One region of the Cellulomonas sp. CW35 genome, then DNA from elsewhere that is predicted to be linked to it. Evidence: predicted binding sites of a transcription regulator. Region 1 holds the regulator's gene; the other holds the start of a gene.

What was found. The regulator LexA, encoded in region 1, represses DNA repair genes until DNA is damaged. The targets are predictions, from matches to a motif close to TCGAACANNTGTTCGA.
Region 2: a site for LexA is predicted at 1,914-1,929, ahead of ACT17Q_RS11125 (HNH endonuclease signature motif containing protein). Genes of this name have one in related genera too.

Annotation. Positions count from the first base shown of each region.
Region 1 is NZ_CP199000.1:2,140,592-2,145,002, reverse strand. It holds gene ACT17Q_RS09830 (ATP-dependent DNA helicase) at 1-476, shown strand, start outside; gene ACT17Q_RS09825 (L-lactate dehydrogenase) at 567-1,580, shown strand; gene ACT17Q_RS09820 (hypothetical protein) at 1,646-1,882, opposite strand; gene lexA (transcriptional repressor LexA) at 1,879-2,592, opposite strand; gene ACT17Q_RS09810 (LysM peptidoglycan-binding domain-containing protein) at 3,063-3,476, shown strand; partial or broken gene nrdR (transcriptional regulator NrdR) at 3,591-4,076, shown strand; gene ACT17Q_RS09800 (S9 family peptidase) at 4,354-4,411, shown strand, end outside.
Region 2 is NZ_CP199000.1:2,426,174-2,430,584, forward strand. It holds gene ACT17Q_RS11120 (HNH endonuclease) at 1-469, shown strand, start outside; gene ACT17Q_RS11125 (HNH endonuclease signature motif containing protein) at 466-1,890, opposite strand; gene ACT17Q_RS11130 (dicarboxylate/amino acid:cation symporter) at 2,073-3,482, opposite strand; gene ACT17Q_RS11135 (amino acid permease) at 3,885-4,411, opposite strand, start outside.

The DNA.
Region 1 (4,411 bases):
CCGCCGCCGAGGCGATGCGCGAGCGACTCGACGTGCCCGTGCTGCTGCAGGGCGACGACCAGCTGCCCACCCTCGTCGCACGGTTCGCCGCCGACGAGCCGACCTGCCTGTTCGGGACGCTCGCGCTCTGGCAGGGCGTCGACGTCCCCGGCCGGGCGTGCCGGCTCGTGATCATCGACCGGATCCCGTTCCCCCGTCCCGACGACCCCGTTCGCTCCGCCCGTGCCGACGTCGTCGCCCGGTCCGGGGGCAACGGGTTCATGGCCGTCTCCGCGACGCACGCTGCGCTGCTCCTCGCTCAGGGCGCGGGTCGCCTGGTCCGCGGACCGCAGGACAAGGGCGTGGTCGCCGTCCTGGACCCGCGGCTCGCCACCGCCCGGTACGGCGAGTTCCTCGCCCGGTCCATGCCGGCGTTCTGGCGCACGACCGACCGGGACGTCGCGCTCGCCGCGCTGACGCGCCTGCGGGACTCCTGAGCCGGTAGCCTGCCAGGGACGGCCCCGCGCGCGGACGCGCAGGTCATGGGCCCGTCACCCCCGTCCACCGCCATGCCAGGAGGCGCCACGATGTCCGAGCAGATCGCCGAGAGCCTCGCCGACGAGGAGCCCAGCCTCTCCGGCGCCCCGAGCCACCGGCGGACGTCGAAGGTCGCGATCGTCGGCGCCGGCGCCGTCGGCTCGACCATGGCCTACGCGACGCTGATGCGCGGCGCCGCGCGCACCGTCGCGCTCTTCGACATCAACAAGGCGAAGGTCGAGGCCGAGGCGCTCGACCTGGGCCACGGCATCCAGTTCATGTCCATGGCCGAGGTCGTCGGGTCCGACGACATCGCGGTCTGCGCGGACGCGGACGTGGTCGTCTTCACCGCGGGCGCCAAGCAGAAGCCCGGCCAGACGCGCCTGGACCTCGCGGAGGCCACCATCGGGCTCGTCAGGAAGGTCCTGCCCTCGCTCGTCGAGGTCGCGCCGAACGCGGTCTACGTGATGGTGACGAACCCCGTCGACGTCGTGACCTACGCGTCGCTCAAGATCTCCGGCCTGCCGCCCACGCAGCTGTTCGGGTCCGGCACCGTGCTGGACTCCTCCCGGCTGCGGTACCTCATCGCGAAGCACACCGGGGTCGCCGTGCAGAACGTGCACGCGTACATCGCCGGTGAGCACGGCGACTCCGAGCTGCCCCTGTGGAGCTCGGCGTCGATCGGCGCGATCCCGCTCCTCGAGTGGCAGGGCATCGAGGGCGAGGGACCGCTCACCAGCGCGGTGCGCGACGAGATCGCGCGCGAGGTCGTCGAGTCCGCCTACCGGATCATCGAGGGCAAGGGTGCGACGAACTACGCGGTCGCGCTCGCCGGGTCGCGCATCATCGAGGCGATCCTCAAGGACGAGCGCCGGGTCCTGCCCGTCTCCTCGCTCCTGACCGGGTACTACGGCATCGACGACGTCTGCCTGTCCGTGCCGTCGATCGTCGGCTCGCCCGGGGTGCTCGACCGCCTGCCGGTGCCCATGTCCGTCGACGAGCTCTCCGGCCTGCGCTCGTCCGCCCAGGCCGTGCGGGACGTCGCCCGGCGCTTCGGCTTCTGACGGACGACGACGGCCCGCCGCCCGGGAGATCCGGGGGGCGGGCCGTCGTCCGTCGTCGTGGCGCCTCACTCGGACCAGGTGCGGTCCTCCCAGCGCTCGTCGGCGACGGCAGCATCGTCGGTGCTGTCGGTGCTGTCGGTGCTGTCGGTGCTGTCGGTGCTGTCGGTGCTGCCGGCGTCGTTCGTCTCGTCCGTGCGCGCGCTGTTCGTGCGCCCGTCGTCGGACGGGCGGGCGAGCCGCTGCGCCAGACGGCGACCGAGCCCCGGTGGCGGGTCGGGCAGGCGGCCGGGCACGGCGCTCACAGGCTCCGCAGCACGCTGACGACGCGACCGAGGATCGTGGCGTCGTCGCCCGGGATGGGCGCGTAGGCGGCGTTGTGGGGCAGGAGCCACACGTGCCCGTCCGCGCGCCGCAGCGTCTTGACGGTCGCCTCGCCGTCGATCATCGCCGCGACGATCTCGCCGTTCTCCGCGACGGGCTGACGCCGCACGACCACCCAGTCGCCGTCGCAGATCGCCGCGTCGACCATCGAGTCGCCGCTGACCTTGAGCATGAACAGCTCGCCCTCTCCGACCAGCTGGCGCGGCAGGGGGAACACGTCCTCGACCACCTGCTCGGCGAGGATCGGGCCGCCGGCGGCGATCCGCCCGACGAGAGGGACGTACGCGGGCGCCGAGAACTGCTCCTCGCCCCCGTCCCCGAGCGACACCTGCGAGGGGGTGTCCTGGCCGCCCCACTGCGGGACGCCGCGCGAGTCGTCCGGGTGCACGACCTCGATCGCCCGCGGACGCTTGGGGTCACGCCGCAGGTAGCCCTTGCGCTCGAGCGCCGTGAGCTGGTGCTTCACGCTGGACGGGCTCGTCAGCCCGACAGCCTCGCCGATCTCGCGCATGCTCGGCGGGTAGCCGCGCGTCTCGACCGAGACGCGGATCGTCTGCAGGACCAGGCGCTGACGCGCCGTCAGACCGTCTGGGCCCGGGGGGGTCTCGGGCAGCTCGTGCACCGTACCCAGCCGTCCCTCGCCGCCGACGGAGCCGCCGGTGGCGTCGCCCCCGGTGGGCTGCTGCCCGGTCACGTCCTCGGTTCGCTGGTCCGTCACGTCCACCCCTCCAGTCCGCCCTGCCACCGACCGCCGTCGGCGGCCTCTCCGGGGCGTCGTCGGTCCGCCGCCCGGTGCGCACCGCCGGATGGCGTCCCCGGCGGGGAAGGCCCTGGTCCACGGCCTCGTCGCGGGGGATGTCAGTGGTCGGTGGTGCGCTGTTCCTCGGCAGGAAGCCTACGCAGGTGGACGGGCGATATCAAACATCTGTTCGACATCTCTGGACGCGTGTCGCAGGCCTCTGGTAGAACTTCGTACAGACGTACGACGAACACGTGTATGACGAACGCGCGTACGACGCGCGGGAGTCGCGGTAGGCGCACCGGCGGCATGATCGGCCGGACGCGTGGCGCGGTGGACGGATGTCAGGGAGAGGGAGAGCGATGAGCGCGATGGTGATCGGACCCGACATGATCGGTGCGGGTCGTCGAGCAGGTCGTCCGGCACGGGCCTCCCGCGAGCGTGCCGCGGCTCTGGCCGCGCCGACGGCGGGCCGCTCCGCGGACGAGGCGCCGCTGCGGCTGACGCGCCGCGGGCGTGCGGTCGTCACGGTCCTCGCGCTCGCCCTCTCCGGCATGGCGTTCGTGCTGGGGTCGCACGCCGCGGCGGGTGCCACCTCGGACGCGACGGTCGAGCGTTACGTCGTGCGCACCGGGGACACGCTGTGGGACATCGCCGCCTCCTCTCGTGCGGCGGGCGAGTCGGTGCAGCACCAGGTCCGCGAGCTGGTCCGGGTCAACGGCATGTCGGGCACACACGTCGACGCCGGTCAGGAGCTCGTCGTCCCACACGGCTGAGCCGCGGGCCCTCGCGGGCCACTGCCTTGCGGCAGGGGGAGGCGTGGCCTACGGTCGCGTGGGCGACGCGCGCGAGCGCGGCCCGACGACAGCGATGCAGCAGGAGGCTCCAGGGTGCACTGCCCGTTCTGCCGGCACCCGGACTCCCGGGTGGTCGACTCCCGCACCTCGGACGACGGCGCGTCGATCCGCCGTCGCCGTCAGTGCCCGTCGTGCAATCGCCGGTTCACCACGGTGGAGACGACCAGCCTGTCGGTCGTGAAGCGCTCGGGTGCCACGGAGCCGTTCAGCCGGGACAAGATCGCCGGGGGCGTGCGCAAGGCATGCCAAGGCCGGCCGGTGAGCGAGGACGATCTCGCGCTGCTCGCCCAGAAGGTCGAGGAGACGCTGCGCTCGTCCGGGTCCGCGGAGATCGACGCCTACGAGATCGGCCTGGCGATTCTCGGGCCGCTGCGCGAGCTCGACGAGGTTGCCTACCTGCGGTTCGCCAGCGTGTACCAGGCGTTCGACTCGCTCGAGGACTTCGAGGCCGCGATCACCGTGCTCCGGGCGGAGCGTGACGACCGCGACCGGGGCGCTCGCGACGAGGCTCCGGACGCAGCAGCGCCGGGCGTCGCGACGCCCGACACCGCAGCAGCCGACACCGCAGTAGCCGACACCACAGAAGCCGGCACCGAGGCACCCGATGCCGCAGTCGCGGACTCCGGAGCGCAGCCGGCCGGGTCGGCTCCCGGAGCGGGCGGAGCCGGCTGACCGGTCCCGGCGGAAGCCGAGGGGCTGCTGCGAGGGATGACAGTGGTCCGGCGCGGGCTGCTCGTCGGCCCGGGTCGGTGGGGCACGTGCCGGGGGGCCGTCGGCCGCGGGTTACGGTCGAGCCATGCTCCCTCACGACCTGTTCCACCTGCGCACGCCCGGATCCGTCGCCCTCGTCCCCG
Region 2 (4,411 bases), 290 kb from region 1:
CCACAGCGGTGTCGAGGGGGCGCTGCAGCTGGACATCCTGGTCGAGTCACGCGACCTGCCCGGCGGTCACGTCGAGGTGGTCGCACGACAGCGGGTCGGTCAGCAGAGGTTCCGCGACGCGATGTTCGACAGGTTCGGCACGACGTGCGCGATCACCGGCACGCAGCCACGCGAGGTGCTCGACGCGGCACACCTGTACTCGTACGCCGACCACGGCGAGCACCACGTCGACGGAGGGCTGCTGCTCCGCGCGGACGTGCACCGCCTGTTCGACCGGCTCCTGGTGACGATCGACCCCGAGTCGTGGCACTCGGTCGTGGCACCTCCCCTTCTCTCGCGCTACCCCTCACTGCGTCAGCTGGACGCCGCTCCCGTCCGCGTCCCGATCGAGCTGCGCCCGTCGCCGGACCTGCTCGCCGAGCACCACCGGTCGTCCCGACGGCGCTGGAAGGACCTCGTCCCGGTCTAGGGCGCAGCGTCGTCGCGGACTCGCGCGACGCGCGACCGACCCGCTTGCGGCGAGGTGGGGGCGGACAGGACGGGCTGCGGTCGCACCAGGTACCGGACACCGAGGTGCGATGTCCACTCGACGCCGCCGTCCGGAACACTGCGCCGCGCCTTCCACAGACCTTTCGTCTTGAGGTCATGGTGCCCCTTGCAGAGCGGTTGGAGGTTGTCGGCGCGGGTCTGCGGCGGGTCCCCGCTCGCCGCCGCGGCGGCCGGCGCCTCGCGCCAAGGCTCGACGTGGTCGAGCTCGCACGAGGCGGCCGGGCGGACGCAGCCGGGGAACGTGCAGGTCTGGTCCCGCGCCGAGACGTGCCCGCCGAGCACGCGGCCCGGCCGGTACGCGCGGGTGGACCGTTCGACGAGCGTCCCGTCCAGGGGGTCGGTCAGCAGGCGTCGCCAGGTGGCGTCCTGCGCGACCTGGCGTGCGACATCGGCGGGCAGCGGCCCGTACCCGGCGAGCTCGGCGGGGTTCTCGTCGAGGCCGAGCAGCGTCGAGGCCGCGACGGTCACCTGGACCTGCGGACGCGCGCCGCGCCTGCCGGGCACGGACGTCCCGCACGGGAGGGTCCCCTGGTCGGCGATCGTCCGGAAGATCGACACGAGCACGTCGGCGCGTCGCTGGTCGCGTGTGCGGTGGTCGTGGGCGTCGACGGGCTCGGTCGCCGCGTCGAGCACGGCCTTCACGAGCATGGCGTCCGGCGCAGGCACGAAGGCCGACACCCAGGCCATGCCGTCCGGCGCCCACCCGGTCTCGACGCGCCGCTGCTCGACGGCCCGGCGCGACCGTTCGCGCGCCGCGGCGGGGTCGACGGCGATGACCTCGCGCCGTACGACACGCCGCAGCTGCGTCGGCGTGAGGTCGCCGGCCCTCTCGGCCGCGATCTGCGCCACCGCGTTCGCTGCGGCGTCGACAGCCGCCACGTCGGGCAGCGCGTCGGTGCCGACGACGAGCGCGGCGAGCTCGTCGAGGACGGCGTCGACCTTGCGCGAGTCCATCGCACCGTCACGCAGCGCGGTCTCGACGGCGGGGAGCTCACCGAGGCCCGCGGCTCGTGAGACGAGCACCTGCGCGGCGGTGCGAGTGCTCGCGAGCGCCGAGGCGATCTCGTCGGCGAGCACGCCTGTCGCGTCGTACCCGCGCGCGACGAGGTCGCGGACCGCGCGCGCCTGCGCGGCGAGGGCCACCCCGACGAGCTGCTGCCACCCGACGACCTGCTCGAGGAGCGCGACGTCGTCGGCATCGCCCGCCTGCATGGCCTCCAGGAGCGCCGCGAGCTCGGACGCGGTCGCCCCGGGTCGCGGGAACACCGGCGGATGGGCCGGCCACTCGACCAGGGTGCGGCCGGGCATGGACGCGCGCATCGGCACCGATGTCTCCCGCACCGGACTCACCTCCTCCCCACTCCTCGAACAAGTGTTCCATCCGGCACGCACCCGCAAGGCCTCGGCGCGACATCTGTGGACGGGCTGTCGCACCAGGCGTCACCCCGCGCACCACGAAGGGCCCCGACCGCCCGCAGGCGATCGGGGCCCTTCGTGGTGCGCAGACGCCCGGAAGGCCGGCGTCAGCCCACCGCGACCGGCTCACGGCTCGCGGCCGGGTCCTGCGCCTCGACGACCGTCACGGGCTCGTCGTCGGAGAACAGGTCCTCCACCGACGCGGACCGGTACCGGTCGAGGTCGAGGATGCCCTCGCGCCGTGCGACGACGGTCGGCACGAGCGCCTGGCCCGCGACGTTCACGGCGGTGCGGCCCATGTCGAGGATCGGGTCGATCGCGAGCAGCAGCCCGACGCCGGCGAGCGGCAGCCCCAGGGTCGAGAGCGTGAGCGTGAGCATGACGACCGCGCCGGTGAGACCGGCGGTGGCCGCGGACCCGACGACGGACACGAACGCGATGAGCAGGTAGTCGGTGACGGACAGGTCGATCCCGAAGATCTGGGCGACGAAGATCGCGGAGATGGCCGGGTAGATCGAGGCGCAACCGTCCATCTTGGTCGTCGCGCCGAGCGGCACGGCGAACGACGCGTACGAGGACGGCACGCCGAGGTTCCGCTCGGTGACGCGCTGCGTCACGGGCAGCGTGCCGACCGAGGACCGCGAGACGAACGCGAGCTGGATCGCGGGCCACGCGCCGCGGAAGAACGACAGCACGTGCAGCCCGTGCGCCCGCAGGATCACGGGGTACACGACGAGCAGCACGACGAGCAGGCCGGTGTAGATCGCGGCGGCGTAGGTGGCGAGCGGCGAGAGCAGGTCCCACCCGTAGGTGGCGACGGCCTTGCCGATGAGCCCGAGGGTCCCGAGCGGCGCGAGGCGGATGACCCACCACAGGACCTTCTGGACCACGGCGAGCGCGGACCGGTTGAACGCGAGGAACGGCTCGGCCGCCTTGCCGGTGCGCAGCGCGGCGATGCCGACGACGAGCGCGACGACGACGATCTGCAGCACGTTGAACGAGATCGACGTGCTCGCGGTGCCGTCCTCGACCTGGGTCGAGGCGCCGAGACCGAGGAAGTTGCCCGGGATCAGACCGTTGAGGAAGTCGATCCAGGAGCCGGTCCTGGTGGGCTCGCTGCCGGTGCTCGGGTCGAGGGTGGAGCGCGCGCCGGGCTGGAACAGCAGCCCGAGGCCGATGCCCACGGCGACCGAGATCGCGGCGGTGACGGCGAACCACAGCAGCGTCTGGCCCGCGAGGCGGGCGGCGTTGGTGACGTGCCGCAGGTTCGCGATGGACGCGACGATGGCGAGGAAGACGAGCGGCGGGACGATCGCCTTGAGGAGGGTGACGAACGACGACCCGATGGTGTCGAGCGTCGTCGTCAGCCAGTTCTCGGAGCCGTCGGCGACGGGTCCCAGCCGGAGGGCGACCCAGCCGAGCAGCACGCCGAGGGCGAGGCCGAGCACCACCTGGACGGTGAAGGAGGGGAACCGCCGCCGCGTGCGGGCGGTCGGAGGGGTGGACGTGTCGGACACGTGGAGACCTTTCGAGGGCGCACGACGACGCGCGTCGTGCCGCGATCAGAGGGACGGCACCGGGGCCGGGCGGAGCCCGACGAACGTGCGCGGGCCGCGAGGGCGCGGCAGGGAGGACCGACGCAGGAGGTCGGTGCGGGGCGCGGGCGTGACGCCGGCGCGAGGAAGGGTCAGGCCGGGCGGGCCGGGCTCACCAGCTGCGTGCGCGGCGACAGAGCGCGCTGGCGACCAGGGACAGGTCGACGGCACGGCGCTCGGTCAGGTTCCACGCGCTCACGCGGAGCAGCTCCTCGGGGACGGGAGTTCGTCGAGAACTCGTCGGGCGCGTCTCGTCGTCCCAGGTCCGGGACGACAGCGCCCGTCGAGTGTACGACGACCGATTCATCCCACCAAAGAGCCAGGTCAGCCGGGCCGCACCGGCGTCCGCGCCGGCTCCTGGGCCTTCCCGACCCGCGAGTGCGCGCGGGAGTAGGTGAAGTAGATGACGAACCCGATCGCGAGCCACACGACGAACCGCAGCCACGTCTCGACGGGCAGGTTGAGCGCGAGGTAGAGGCAGATGGCGGCCGAGGCGATCGGCAGCACCGGCACCCACGGCACCCGGAACGCGCGCGGCAGGTCCGGGCGGGTGCGCCGGAGCACGATGACCCCGATGCTGACCAGGACGAACGCCGACAGCGTCCCGATGTTGACCATCTCCTCGAGCACGCCCACGGGGGTCAGCCCGGCGACGACCGCGCACACCGCCGTGACGATCGCGGTGATGACCCACGGCGTGCGGAACGTCGGGTGGACCTTCGCGAGGCCGGGCGGCAGCAGGTGGTCGCGGCTCATCGCGAACATCACGCGGGACGCGCCGATCATGAGCGTCAGCACCACGGTGGTCAGCCCCGCGACCGCGCCCGCGGAGATCACGGTCGCCATCCAGT